One region of the Ruminococcus sp. RTP21484sp1_RTP21281st1_A8_RTP21281_210402 genome, then DNA from elsewhere that is predicted to be linked to it. Evidence: riboswitches for the same ligand, from Rfam matches in the RefSeq annotation. Region 1 holds a riboswitch; the other holds the start of a gene.
The links. Region 1 has a riboswitch for thiamine pyrophosphate ahead of thiD (bifunctional hydroxymethylpyrimidine kinase/phosphomethylpyrimidine kinase). Riboswitches for the same ligand answer to the same signal wherever they lie in the genome.
Positions count from the first base shown of each region.

Region 1 (7,666 bases):
ATTCTGCCGGAAACACAGTAAACTGCGCTGAGTTAACCAAAGGTGGCAAGAAAATTCTCATGTGGCTGGAAGAGAGCCGGGAGCCTACTGAACATATTTTGAATGAAATGCTGGAACATGCAGAAAAATTCCACGAATTTGAAAATTCCATCTCCTTCATGATTCGTACTCCGGAAGCCAAGCAGGATCCTCTTCTGGCAAAAGTGCTGAAGATGTTCCCGAATGTTTCCATCTATTTCGATTCCTTTGAGGAAAACATCGAACTTTTGGGAAGAAGAATGTATGTTGATCCGGACAAGCTTCCGCTGATTCTGGTAACTAATGGCGAGTCTGTAGGAATCTATGCAACCAGCGGCTATAATGTTGGAACTGGCGATATGCTGATCCGTATTATGGAAGAAGTGCCGGAAGTATAAATCGCATGTAAAAAAAAGATATAGTAGTTTTTGAAGTATATAGTAGAATTTCTAAGAAATATAGAGATGGTTTTCTGTGTGTACCAGAGGTGCGCAGCAAGGCATAATAAGGAAAATTGCAAGGCCTCTGAATGTAGCGCATTAAATGTGAGTAAATCGGAAGCCCTCTCTAAATGGAGTAAATTATGAGTAAATACACAGAAATTCACCCAGATGGACAACGTGCATATCAGTTTGTAGCTGATACGGCTTACATCCGTGAATCCGGCACAAAGGGGGAGCACAAAGCAGCTGAATACATTTTGAAGGAAGCGGAGCAGGTAGCAGCCCAGACGGGAAAGTCTGTCTACATTCAGACACCCCGCATGGAATTTTTCCAGTGTCCGGATTTTCAGCAGAAAAAGGCAGAGCTGGTAATCTGCCAGCCTTATAAGAAGGCTTATCCGGTGCGTGCCTACCTGAATGGCGCCTGCACCCTGGAAGAGGGCATCACAGCACCATTTCTCTTCGTGGGAAAAGGAGATGACATCAGTCTTTCCCAGGCAAAAGGGGCAGTTGTGCTGGTCTGCGATCCTATTCGTGAAGATACGATAAATAAAATAAAAGCAGCAGGTGCACTTGGCTTTGTAACCGTATGCGGCACGCCGCTGGATCAGGGGGAAGACCGGATTCCAACCCAGTACCGCCGCAAGGCAGGTGATCTTCCAGGCGCATCTGTCCATTACCTGGATGCAGTGGAAATCGTGGAAAAACAGGCATCTCAGTGCTGCCTGAACATTCAGCAGAGCGAGATTTCCCGCAATTCCGCCAATGTGGCAGTACGCATTCTGGGAACTGATTTTCCAGAAGAAATCGTTACGGTAACGGCTCATTATGATTCTGTTCCGGAAGGCCCTGGTGCATATGACAATATGTCCGGCGGAGCCATGGTGATGGAAGCTTTTCATCATTTCGCAGAGCACAGACCAGCCAGAACTATGGAGTTCATCTGGTTTGGCTCCGAGGAAAAAGGGTTGGTTGGAAGCCAGAATTATGTGAAATCCCATGAAGGAGAAATGAGCAGCCATGTGTTTAATCTGAATGTAGACCTGGCAGGGCAGCTCCTGGGAGGAAACGTTCTGGGAGTAACTGCAGATCCGACTGTCTGTGCAGAACTGAAAAACCTCATGGAAGAAAATCAGCTGGGTGTTACCATCAAAAATCAGGTCTGGGCCAGCGATTCCAATACTTTCGCATGGAAAGGTGTGCCAGCGCTTACCTTAAACCGTGACGGCTTTGGCATGCATACAAGACACGATACAGTAGAATATATATCTCCTCGCGCACTGGAAGAAGGGGCGAAAACTCTCTGCACAGCAGCTGCATGGGTGGCAAACGAGCCAGAACTTTCCTTTGAACGGGAAATTCCAGAGGATATGAAGAGAGAACTGGAAAAGTATTTTGCCTAATGTTACAGGAAAGGACATTATAAAATGAACAAAGTAATCGAAGAAAGAACAAAACGTACCGAATGGTACCGTGACGCCCGTTTCGGCATGTTTATTCACTGGGGACTTTATGCAATCCCTGCCAGAGGAGAATGGGTGCGCAGCATGGAGCAGATTCCACATGAGGACTACTGCCATCTCACAGAAGAGTTCACAGCTGAGAATTACAACCCAAGAGAGTGGGCGCGTCTTGCGAAAAAGGCGGGCATGAAATATGCTGTGCTCACAGCCAAACACCACGACGGCTTCTGCCTTTTTGACACCAAACTTACTGACTACAATTCCATGAACGCAGCCTGCCACAAAGACCTGGTAAAAGAGTTCCTGGAGGCATTCCGTGCAGAAGGAATCAAAGTAGGTCTGTATTTTTCTATTATAGACTGGCGCCACCCGGATTTCCCACACTATGGGGATATGCACCATCCAATGCGCAACCATCCGGAATGCTCCAATGAAAACCGCGATTTCGACCGCTATCTGGAATTTATGTTTGGGCAGATCAAAGAGCTTCTTACCAATTATGGTAAGCTGGATCTGATGTGGTTCGACTTCTCCTACGGCGATATGAAGTGCGACAAATGGAAAGCCCAGGAGCTGATTTCCATGGTGCGTTCCATCCAGCCCTGGCTGATCATTGATAACCGTCTGGAGGGCAGTGCTGAGGATTCCGGTTCTATCCTTACTGCAAATCCTACCGAATATTCCGGTGATTTCGCATCTCCGGAGCAGATGATCCCACCAGCAGGAATCCGCAATGAGCTTGGTAATCCGGTACCATGGGAAGCCTGCCTGACCCTGAATAACAATTGGGGCTATTCCTCCAGTGACCGTCATTATAAATCAGCTGAAATGGTCATCCACATGCTGGTTGAGTGTGTCAGCAAGGGCGGCAACCTGCTCCTGAATGTGGGGCCTGATGCAAAAGGCCGTATTCCGAAGGAGTCTGTGAAGATTCTGGAAGAAGTAGGAGAGTGGATGGACGAGAACTCCAAGAGCATCTACGGCTGTGGCTATGCTGAAATCGATAAACCGGAATGGGGCCGTTACACCCGCAACGGAAATAAGATCTACGCCCACGTTATGGAGCCCCAGGCAGGAGCAATCCCTCTCACCGGAATCCACGGCAAGATCAAAAAACTCCGCCGTCTTTCCGACAATTCCGAGGTAAAGCTTACGGATTACTGGAACCTGAAGGAATACTCCCAGAATCAGTTCTTCTTCCTCAACGCTGACACCTGCGACAGCTACCCGCTTCCGGATGATCGGGATACGGTTGTGGAAGTAACGCTGGAAGAAACTGAAGAATAAACAGATATAAGCAGATATAAAAAGAAATAAACAGAAATAAACAGAAATAAACAGAAAGGGACTGCCGGGAAATGGCAGCCCCTTTTTGGATTTATAAGAAAGCCCATCTCTGGCACTTTCCTGAACCGAGTAGTGTTTATACGAAAGCTAGAGCGTGTTTGAAAAATCATTCCTGCAAATTGCGAAGCACATCTTGCAGAAAGCCTTTTATCCAATACACTCTAAAGTGAAAGTCTATTTTTTACTCTTTAAAACATTTCGCACGATCATACAAATGAGAATGGTAACCACCATATCTGGCAGTGTATTTCCCACAGGAATATCAATTCTCATTAAAATTCGGTACAGCACAAATCCGATCACCCAGATTACCGCATTTGTTATGTCAACCGCTTCGCCCAGGCTGTCAGCACGCTTCAGAAGGAAGAAATCGGCAATCTGAATGGCAATCATCGGTGCAAATACAGAACCGATGAGATACAGGAAATCGGTAATGTTGTCCATTGGATATACAATTGCAGCAATTGTTCCGATGATGGTTACGGCAATTGCGGCATATTTTCCATTAATTTTGGAAAATACAGATTCAGATGAAATTCCGGCGGAGTAAGCATCCAGGAATGTGGTGGTAACAGTGGAAAATACAATGATCAGAAGGCCTGCAATTCCCAGTCCGGCTTTCACCATAATCTGAGCAATGTCGGATTCACCGGTATAAATCGCTGCACCCATACCGATTACATACATCCAGCAGCTTACAAGACCGTAAACAATAGAGCTTACAGCAGTTGCTTTCACTGGCTCCTTCGCCTCGCGGGTATAATCACTGATCAGCGGCAGCCAGGACAGTGGCATTGCAACAGAAAGCTCAACCGCAGCACCAAAGGACATGGCTTCCTCGCCAATGGCAAGTGCAGTCCCGCCATCAAAGAAGATGAGCTTGCAGAGTACCAGTGTAAGGATAAAAAGTGCTGCCATAGCGATGGTGTTGATTTTTCCAAGGTTTGTGATGCCGATAAAAATCCACAGTACGATCAGTGCACCGATTACCAGACACCATACCCAGCTTCCGGTATGTAACACACCGTTTGCGGCCAGAGCTCCGTCGTAGATCATAATAGCAGTCCAGCCAACCAGCTGAAGTACATTCAGGAAGGAGAAGAAAATCCCGCCCTTTTCCCCAAAGCTCATTTTTACGGTTTCCATTGCACTGCGGCGTGTTTTTCCGCCGATCACTCCGGCGAGGAAAAGCATGGTACAGCCAATAATATGTCCGATGATAATGGCAAGAAGACCTTTTCCAAAGCCAAGTGAGGCAAAATAGGTTCCGGTGAGGATTTCCGCCAGGGAAACACCAGCGCCAAACCAGATCAGGCCGTTTTCAAAAATGGAAGTACGTTTTTCAGTCATGTTATTTTGCCTCCTTATCAGCGGCTTCTGCCGTAATCTCGTCATGTGACAGTGTGAATTCATTTTTTATTGCAAATCCGTGATCCATAGGACCACTGCCTTTTCCAAGATCCAGCATAGCAGCAAGTGCTCCGGAAATATATTTCTTTGCCCTCTCCACGGAAGTATCCAGGTCAAATCCCTTTGCCAGATTAGAAGCAATGGCACTGGATAAGGTACATCCTGTTCCGTGAGTGTTTGGATTGTTGATCCGCTTTCCCTGGAACCATTTGTAATCGCCTTTGCGCCACAGAAGGTCATTAGCGTCATTCAGCTGATGACCACCCTTGCAAAGCACTGCACAGCTGTATTTCTCCCCGATGGCAGCAGCGGCTTTGATCATATCCTCGGCAGTTTCTATTTTCATTCCGGACAGAACCTCTGCCTCCGGAATATTCGGTGTCAGGACTGTGGCCATTGGAAGAAGCTGACTTTTAAGGGCTTCAATGGCTTCATCATTGATCAGCTTGGCTCCGCTTGTAGCGACCATAACCGGGTCTACTACAATGTTCTTTGCTTCATACTGGCGAAGTTTTTTCGCAATGGTTTCAATCAATGCGCTGGAAGATACCATTCCAATCTTCACTGCATCCGGATAAATATCTGTAAAAATATTATCCAGCTGGTCGGCCAGAAATTCTGGCGTTGCTTCCATAATACCTGTTACACCGGTAGTATTCTGTGCGGTAAGTGCGGTAATCGCACTCATGGCATATACTCCATTGCTGATCATTGTCTTGATATCAGCCTGGATACCGGCGCCTCCGCTGGAGTCACTTCCAGCGATTGTTAATGCTGTTCTCATAATTTTCTTCCTTTCTCTTGGCCTTGTTTGAAGCAGTTTCCACGAGTTATGAGTTATAACGTGAAAAAATCTTTTTACAAACCGGCACTGTTGTTATGTATGCATTAATTTTATATAGCGTCCGAAAGTGGTGCCCCCAGCCGAACGCTGCATTGCTGCCATATGAAAAAAGAGACACCCCAATGAGGTGTCTCCGAAAAAAATCAAACCCATGATGACTTCCTACGGCGGCATTATCCGCATCAGGTAATAGGGTCGAAATTCACAATTTCCTCTCAGCCTGTGTACAAGCTCCCCTGTTCTTTTGTTATTATAGTAATAATGGGAAAAATTGTCAATAAGGTGTTGGAATACAATAAATACCAAGCGTGAAAATCGTTTACGCTAACTCCACAACCAGCACCTGATATCCATGCAGCTTAACTGAATTTCCATCCAGAACCATATCCGGGTAGTTATTGATCAGCACCTTTTTGCATTCTGATGGAAGTGTAATTTCCTGCTCATCCCACTGATAATTGCCAACCACAAGTAAAGTTTTATCTCCTTTACGGTAGTATGCCATTAAATTATGCCGGTCTTCCATAAAGGGCTCCAGAGCACCATACACAACGGTTTCTTTATATTCCGGATCCTTGCGAAGAGCGATCAGTTTCTTATAGAAATTAAGTACGGAATTTGGATCAATCGTCTCTTTTTCCACATTAATTGCGGTATAATTGGAATTTACCCGAAGCCACGGTGTACCAGCTGTAAATCCGGCATTTTCCTCACCAGTCCACTGCATGGGGGTACGGGCATTGTCGCGGCTGCGGCGGGCAACAGCTTTCAAAGCTGCTTCCGGGGTAAGTCCGGCGTCAAGTGCAACTTTATATTCATCCAGAGTTGAAATATCATCTACCTCGTCAATTGATTTGAACGGGATATTTTCCATGCCAAGCTCCTGTCCCTGATAAATAAAGGGAAGTCCACGAAGCATGAAATTCAATGCTGCCAGCATTTTTTTGCTTGTGTCACAGCAATCACCTTCTGGAATATAGTGACTGACACCGCGAGGTTCGTCATGATTCTCGATAATATTGGAAACGAATCCGAAATCCCCCATTTTGGCCTGTGTCTCAAAACAGCAGCGCTTGTAGTCGTCAGGTGTGATTTCTTTGCAATCGTACCAGCCTTTTTCAGAACCTCCGAAAATGGTTTCGTTAAAGTCGAACATAGAAGAAAAATAACCATTGTTTCCAATAAAATCCGGGAGCTCTTCGTCTTTTGCGTTGAAAACCTCACCTACGGAAAAAGCATCGTGAGGCTTGAAGGTGCGGTCACGCATTTCTCCAAGAAATTCTCCGATTCCGGTAGCTTCCTCCAGCATTTTATTGATGCTGCAGAGTCCGTCCTCACGATCAGGCTCATAATCATGCATAGGAAGAGCTTTTTTGATATTAATGATAGCATCAATGCGGAAACCGCCAAGACCCTTGTCCAGCCACCAGTTAATATTTTTATATACTTCCTCACGGAGCTCTGGATTTTCCCAGTTCAGGTCAGGCTGCTTTTTATGAAAAACATGAAGGTACTGTTTGTTGGTGCCAGGCAGATCCTCCCATACCGAACCTCCGAAATAGGAGCGCCAGTTAGTAGGAAGCTTACCATCTTCTTTGTCTCTTAAATAGAAGAAACGGCCGTATTTTCCATCCGGATCTTTACAGGCTTTTTTAAACCATTCGTGCTCATCAGAGCAGTGGTTTACAACCAGATCCATGACAATATACATGTCCCGCTTCTTTGCTTCTGCGATAAGGCGGTCCATATCCTCCATAGTTCCGAATCGCGGGTCAATGTCGTAATAATCGGAAATATCGTATCCCTGGTCGGCAAGAGGGGAGCGATAGCAGGGGGAAAGCCAGACAATGTCAACCCCCAGCTCCTTTAAATAATCCAGTTTCTCAATAATTCCCGGCAGATCGCCGATTCCATCACCGTTTGTGTCATAAAAGCTTTTCGGATAAATCTGATAGGCTACTTTATCCTGCCACCATTTTTTTTTCGTGCTATTCATTTATGTCTCCTTATATATAATGATTATCTTTGAACTAAGTACATTATACATACATGAAAAAGAAAATACTTCCCTTAATTTGATTAAAAAATACGAAATTTTGACCAGAGATTGTTTGGAAAATCATTTCGTACATAGGGGGGCA
Region 1 covers NZ_JBCPGE010000076.1:4,117-11,782, forward strand. The annotation lists gene AB5170_RS21640 (transglutaminase domain-containing protein) at 1-416, shown strand, start outside; gene AB5170_RS21645 (M28 family metallopeptidase) at 602-1,864, shown strand; gene AB5170_RS21650 (alpha-L-fucosidase) at 1,889-3,211, shown strand; gene cytX (putative hydroxymethylpyrimidine transporter CytX) at 3,446-4,621, opposite strand; gene thiD (bifunctional hydroxymethylpyrimidine kinase/phosphomethylpyrimidine kinase) at 4,623-5,465, opposite strand; TPP riboswitch at 5,668-5,773, opposite strand; gene AB5170_RS21665 (alpha-glucosidase) at 5,845-7,521, opposite strand.

Region 2 (7,666 bases), on a different contig from region 1:
TGCGGAAAAACCGTCCGTCGCCAGAGACATTGCCCGTGTTCTTGGCGCAAACCAGAAAAATGGTGGTATTCTCGAAGGCAAAAACTATGTAGTAACCTGGGCACTTGGACATCTTGTAACCCTGGCTGACCCGGAAGAATATGACAGAAAGTATGAAAAATGGGAAATGGCGACCTTGCCCATGCTCCCCAAGGAGATGAAGCTGGTAGTCATCCGCCAGACAGGCAGGCAATTTTCCGTAGTAAAGACTCAGCTTTTCCGAAAAGATATTGGAGAAATCATTATAGCCACAGATGCAGGACGGGAGGGGGAACTTGTTGCCCGCTGGATTCTGGAAAAAGCAGGCTGCCATAAGCCAATTAAGAGACTGTGGATTTCCTCAGTCACAGATAAAGCAATTAAAGAAGGCTTTGCCAATCTGAAAGACGGGCATGACTATGATAATCTTTACCGTGCAGCTGTTGCAAGGGCAGAAGCAGACTGGCTGGTGGGAATGAATGGTACCAGAGCTCTCACCTGTAAATACAACGCCCAGCTTTCCTGTGGCAGGGTGCAGACCCCCACCCTTGCCATGATCGCAAAGCGCGAAGAAGAAATCCGCAAATTTGTGCCAAAAGAATATTATGGTATTTCTCTGGAGACCCAGGATGTGAAATGGACCTGGAGAGATGAGAAAACAAAGAGCTTCCGTACTTTTTCTAGGGAAAGGGCAGAGCAGATCAAAGGCAGGCTGGAGAACGCTGCTCTTGAAATAACCAGTGTAGAGAAAAAAGCAAAAAAGACTATGGCCCCGGGCCTGTACGACCTGACAACTTTGCAGAGGGAAGCCAACCTGAAATATGGTTTTTCTGCAAAAGAGACCCTGAATATTATGCAGCGCCTTTACGAAAATCACAAAGTACTCACATATCCCAGAACCGATTCCCGATACATTGGAAAGGACATTGTTCCTACTATTAAGGAAAGACTGAAGGCCTGCGGAATCGGTCCGTACAGAAAGCTTGCTGGCGCACTTATGAATAAGCCTGTGCAGGTGAATGGAAGTTTTGTGGATGATAAGAGGGTCAGTGACCACCATGCGATCATTCCGACAGAACAGTTTGTTCAGCTGGACCACATGACAAATGAAGAACGGAAGATTTATGATATGGTTGTCCGTCGTTTCCTTGCAGTTCTTTATCCTGCAAGCCAGTATGAGCAGGTGACCATGGAGGCGAAAGCGGCAGGAGAAACTTTTGCAGCCAGCGGCAAAGTGATAAAGAGCATGGGCTGGAAGGAAGTTTACGAAGGCGGAGCAGATGATGATTTGGAAGATGAGGCGGATGATGAGAAAAAACTGAAAGACCAGCGTCTTCCGGAGATGAAAACCGGAACCAGACTAAAGATTTTGAAAACTTCCTTAAATACAGGAAAAACAAAACCGCCAGCAAGATTCACAGAGGCAACTCTTCTTGCAGCTATGGAAAATCCGGTGAAATTTATGGAGACAAGAGATAAAGAAGCGGTGAAAACCCTTGGAGAGACTGGGGGGCTTGGAACCGTTGCCACAAGAGCAGACATTATTGAGAAACTTTTCCATTCCTTTATGATGGAGAAAAAAGGCAATGAGATCCATATTACCTCAAAGGCAAAACAGCTTCTGGAGCTGGTGCCGGAAGACCTGAAAAAGCCTGAGCTCACAGCTGACTGGGAGATGAAGCTTTCCCAGATTGCAAAAGGCAGGATACGTCAGGGGGATTTTCTTCACCAAATCCGTGACTATACCTGTGAAATTGTAGATGAGATCAAAACCGGGGAGGGCACGTTCCGCCACGACAATCTTACAAATAAAGTATGTCCGCAGTGCGGCAAAAAACTTCTGGCTGTCAATGGAAAAAACAGCAAAATGCTGGTATGCCAGGACCGGGAGTGCGGCTACCGTGAAACGATTTCCCGCACTACCAATGCCCGTTGTCCAAAATGCCATAAACGTATGGAAATGTATGTGAAAGGTAAGGAAGAGACGTTTGTCTGCCAGTGCGGTTATAAAGAGAAGCTTTCCGCGTTCCAGGCAAGACGCCAGAAAGAGGGCGCAGGAGTAGGCAAGCGTGACGTGCAGAACTATCTGCGCAGGCAGCAGAAAGAGGCAAATGAGCCGGTGAATAATGCTTTTGCACAGGCATTGTCTGGAATTAAGTTGTAAATACAGAGGATAGATAATACGGAGATGCTGTTGATGGCAGCATGTTATATTACTGTTCACTGGCAATGTCCCGCGGGGTGTTTTTGGTGAATATCGTTTACAGAAAAATGGGGAATCTCAGCGGGAAATCTTGAAAATGCATGATTTCAGTGCATCGCGAAGTGAACCGTAACCATGTTTGTCTACAAAAAAATAAAAGAAAGAGGAATTTGCATATGCGCCGAGAAGTATCTTTGGAAGAGATTTCCGACGGAAGACTTTATGAATTAAATGATATGGTAAAGGCAGACTGTCAGGATTGTGCGGGCTGTCATGACTGCTGTGAGGGTATGGGGGACTCAGTTGTGCTGGATCCCATGGATGTGTACCGTCTGTGTACGAATCTGGGAAAAACACCACAGGAACTGGTAAGCACCGGGCTGATCCAGTTCGATGCCATGGATGGGAATATTCTGCCTCATCTTTGCATGAGTGGAAAAAACCAATGCTGTGTTTTCCTGAATGAACAGGGACGGTGCAGCATTCATGACTTCCGTCCTGGGTTCTGCAGACTTTTCCCATTGGGACGTTTCTATGAAAATGGAGGATTTAAGTATTTTCTGCAGATCCATGAATGTAAGAAGACAAGCCGGAGCAAGATCAAGGTAAAGAAATGGATCGACACTCCGGATCTTCGCCAGTATGAAAAGTTTGTAGCTGACTGGCATTATTTTTTGCTGGATGTGCAGGAGGTTCTTTATAATGCCACAGATGCCCAGCTGATCAAAAATCTGAATTTATATGTGGTGAATCGTTTTTATATGAAAACATATGAAGTGGGCAGAGATTTCTATGAGCAGTTTGAAGAAAGACTGACAGAAGGAAAGCAGCTGTTAAGTCTGGCATAAATGAATTGAAAAACTCCCGGAACACTTGAGCCTGTTTGAAAAATCTTACAGAAAGTTTTTTCAGACACGCTCTAGAGCGCCCGGGAGTCTTTTATTTTTAGATTGCAGTATTCCATTAGAAGCTTTGGGAGGGACTATGGTGTCTGCGCACTAAAAATCAGAAATATATATCAAATGTTAAGTGAAAATCAAATTGTTGAAAAGTAGTCCGTATAATAGAATACACGAATTTCTCCATTTTGGCAAGAGATTTTTTGTAAAAAACTAAGAAATGCCAAGATATATAAAAAATAAGATAGTTACTGGTCACAAAGTGAACAATAATACAAGACAATGCTGCATTATGAAACAGGCCAACTCATTCTGGACATTAGAGAAAAATGTTGTTATAGTAGGTAAGAGAAATTAGAGAAATATATCCCTTTAAATACACAGGAAAGAGGAAAAAGCTATGCCAGTATTTGATTTCAGCGGTGCTTCTGCAAGCAAAGCGGAGGCAAAGTGTACTTACACAACATTTCACAGCAGCCATACGAAGCCTTCACCGGAGCAGCCGATCATGGTGCTTGACAATAAAGAGAGACAGTGGAAACATCATTCCTGCGGTGTGTTTACCAATCCGGTAAACCGTACTGCTTTTGATTTTAAGGAAGAAGACGGTAACCATACAGCAGATGTGGTGAAAATTGATTCCAGATTTACCAGTCTTTTGAAATGGCTGGGAGACAGCAGGATCAATGTACGTTTGTCTGGTACTAACAGGGAGGACGGATATGCGGTATACCGCATTCGCGAAACTGCTTTTGGCGGCGGCACAAAGCTTTCTGCAGAGGATGGCTTTCTGCAGTTTATGATTGAGAGACTTCTGGAGAGTAATGCACCTGCTGAGGCAGAAGAGGATGAGGAACAGGAGGAAAACGGTGATGAGATGAAGCTTACCAGCATTCAGAGTATTACCGATTTTATGACCTGCGCAGGCAAAACACTGCCGGATAATATCAGACTCTGGACCAGAAGAAATCTGGCAGTGGCAAGATCCAGTGAAGTTTCTCAGGAAGAGCGCCATCATGCACAGAGGGCTCTTTCTATTATGTTGAATATCCAGTGGAAGAACAATTATTTTGAAGCAATCGATCCTGTTGAGGCAAGGAGAATCCTGGATGAAGAGCTTTATGGAATGGAGCGTGTGAAACAACGTATTATCGAGACGATTATCCAGATCAACCGTACACATACCCTTCCGGCCTACGGACTTCTTCTGATCGGACCTGCCGGTACTGGCAAATCCCAGATAGCCTATGCAGTTGCAAGAATCCTGAAACTTCCGTGGACTACGCTGGACATGAGCTCAATTAACGACTCTAAGCAGCTTACCGGAAGCCCCCGTATTTACGCAAATGCAAAGCCCGGAATTATTATGGAGGCATTTTCCATGGCTGGTGCCTCTAATCTGGTATTTATTATTAACGAGCTTGATAAGGCAAATTCCGGCAAAGGAAATGGAAATCCGGCAGATGTACTTCTTACGCTTCTGGACAACCTTGGATTTACAGATAACTATATGGAGTGTATGATCCCAACTGGTGGTGTGTATCCAATTGCTACTGCAAATGACCGTGACCAGATCAGTGCACCGCTGATGTCCAGATTCGCAGTAATTGATATTCCGGACTACACAGCTGAGGAGAAGAAAGTGATCTTTTCCAGATTCTCTCTTCCGAAGGTTCTTAAGAGAATGCATATGGAAGAGAGTGAGTGCATTATCACAGAGGGTGCGCTGGAGGCAATCATCCAGCGTTATTCCAATACTTCAGGCATTCGTGATCTGGAGCAGGCAGCAGAGCACATTGCGGCAAATGCACTGTATCAGATCGAGGTCAACCATGTAGAGAAGGTAGAGTATACCAGAGAGATGGTGGAGGAACTGCTGAAATAGAAAAAGTAAAATATTGCATATGATAACAATATTTGCGAAACAAGAATGAAACGAGAATATACATGAGAAAAATATAACAGGAGTGATAAAATGGAATTCTGGGATATCTATGATATTAACAAGAGACCTACCGGCCGTACCATGAAACGAAACGACTGGTGTTTAAAGGACGGAGAATACCATCTCACCGTACTTGGAGTAGTGGCAAGACCAGATGGTACGTTTCTCATTACCAAACGTGTGATGACAAAAGCCTGGGCACCAGGCTGGTGGGAGGTTTCCGGTGGTGCAGCACAGGCAGGGGAATCTTCTTATGATGCTGTACTCCGCGAAGTGAAAGAAGAGACAGGCCTTGATGTAAGCGGTGCGCAGGGCGGCTATCTTTTTACTTACAAAAGAGAGAATCCAGGGGAGGGAGACAACTATTTCGTAGATGTTTACCGCTTTGTGATGGATGTGAAAGAAGAAGATCTACATCTTCAGGAAGAAGAGACAGACGGCCACATGTTTGCCACCCTGAATCAGATCAAGGAATTTGCAGCCCAGGGAAAATTCCTGCACTATGACAGTATTCAGGCTGCTTTTGAGAATCTATAGATTTATTATATATTCTGCAGGAAATAACTGTGATATGCAGGGGGATTTTTTTAACGAATTCTGATGAAATGGGAATATTAATTAGAGCTTGCTGGTCAGACTGCGAGCAGTACAATTCTGTTAAGGGTATGTAAAATATAATTGAGATAAAAATAGTTTCTTGTAATTTGAAGAAAGGTGTATTATAATAAGCAACGAAATCTGAATAAAGACCAGGGGAGTTTCAATTGAGAAGCTGAGAGTAAGGTAGTCCTTAGACCCTTTTAACCTGTTGGATCATGCCAGTGTAGGAAGTGTTTAACGATGTAAGTAGGAGCATTTGTCTGGATGGCAGGTGCTCTTTTTTTTATACTGACTGACAGAGCCTGTTCAGTTCCGTCACAGTTTCAAGAATGGTTCTTATTCGATTTTTATTACAAAGTCCTGTTTATGGGACAGAAAATAGGAGGAAAAGAAAATGAACGCAAGTGTAGCAATTCAGGTACTGCCAAATGTACAGGATGAAGAGGAAGTTATCCGCATTGTAGACGAGGTAATCGCCTACATCAGATCCACTGGTCTGAACTATTATGTAGGACCATTTGAGACCACCATTGAAGGTGATTATGACCAGCTGATGGACATTGTAAAAGAGTGTCAGCATGTAGCTGAGCGCGCAGGCTGCAAGGCTATGAGCGTATATGTTAAAATTGCATACAAACCAGAAGGGGATGTACTTACCATTGAAAAGAAAGTTACCAAACATCACCAGTAAGATCCCTTCAATTGCAGCCATGGCCGTGATTCTGCTTGGCTGGGAAGTGGTAAGCATTTCGGGAATTGTTCCCTCCTACATGCTTCCATCTCCGGTAGCAGTGCTGACAGCCCTGTTTGGCGATCTGCCAACCATACTTTTCCATGCGAAATTCACTTTGCTGGAATCCTTTTACGGACTTCTCATTGGAATCGCGCTGGCATTTGTGTTTGCAACTATGATGGATCGGTTCCGTGTAATGGATCAGGCATTTTATCCGATCATGATCATTACACAGACCATACCGACCATTGCCATTGCGCCAATTCTGGTGCTTTGGATGGGATTTGGAATGGCACCGAAGATCACTCTGGTTGTGATCACCACTTTTTTCCCAATTACAATCGGACTGCTGGATGGATATAAAAGTGTGGATCCGGATGCCATTCGTCTGATGAAGGCCATGGGAGCCAGCCGGGCACAGATTTTCCGCCATGTGAAATTTCCAGGTGCTTTGCCCCAGTTTTTTTCCGGGCTGAAAATATCTGCTTCCTACGCAGTTGTAGGAGCAGTTGTTTCTGAGTGGCTGGGTGGATTTAACGGACTTGGTGTTTATATGACCCGTGTAAAAAAAGCATATTCTTTTGATAAAATGTTTGCAGTCATTATCTTCATTGTGATCATCAGTCTTTTACTTCTTCTGGCAGTAAATATTGTCAGCCGGATCACAATGCCATGGCTGCAGGTAGAAAAGGAGAAAAATCATGAATAAGAATTTGAAAAAAGTAATCGCACCAGTTGCAGCGGCAGCTATGGTGCTTGCAGTTCCTACCGGTGTATACGCAGAAGATGGTGCACAGGAGAAAATCACATTCTGCCTGGACTGGACACCGAATACCAACCACACCGGACTTTATGTAGCACAGGCAAAAGGCTACTACGAAGAAGCTGGTCTTGATGTGGAAATCGTTCAGCCACCGGAAAATGGTGCAGCCCTTATGTGCGCAGCAGGTCAGGCTCAGTTTGCGATCGAGGCTCAGGATACCATGGCTGCTTCCCTTGCACTTGACGAGCCTCTTGGAATCACAGCAGTTGCAGGAATCATTCAGCACAATACCTCCGGAATCCTTTCCCGAAAAGGTGACGGAATTGACAAACCAGCCGGACTTACCGGAAAAACCTATTCCACATGGGATTCTCCAATCGAGCTTGCTATGCTGGAAAATGTTGTAAACGGCGAAGGCGGAGATTTCAGCCAGGTTACCCTGATCCCTAATGATATTACAGATGAGCCAGCAGCACTTGCTGCCAATCAGACGGATGCCATCTGG
Region 2 covers NZ_JBCPGE010000039.1:19,895-27,560, reverse strand. The annotation lists gene AB5170_RS16630 (DNA topoisomerase III) at 1-2,182, shown strand, start outside; gene AB5170_RS16625 (YkgJ family cysteine cluster protein) at 2,398-3,069, shown strand; gene AB5170_RS16620 (AAA family ATPase) at 3,521-5,005, shown strand; gene AB5170_RS16615 (NUDIX domain-containing protein) at 5,096-5,602, shown strand; TPP riboswitch at 5,807-5,913, shown strand; gene AB5170_RS16610 (thiamine-binding protein) at 6,060-6,356, shown strand; gene AB5170_RS16605 (ABC transporter permease) at 6,325-7,107, shown strand; gene AB5170_RS16600 (ABC transporter substrate-binding protein) at 7,100-7,666, shown strand, end outside.
Region 2: linked by a shared signal. The riboswitch ahead of AB5170_RS16610 (thiamine-binding protein) and the one ahead of thiD (bifunctional hydroxymethylpyrimidine kinase/phosphomethylpyrimidine kinase) in region 1 are both predicted to bind thiamine pyrophosphate.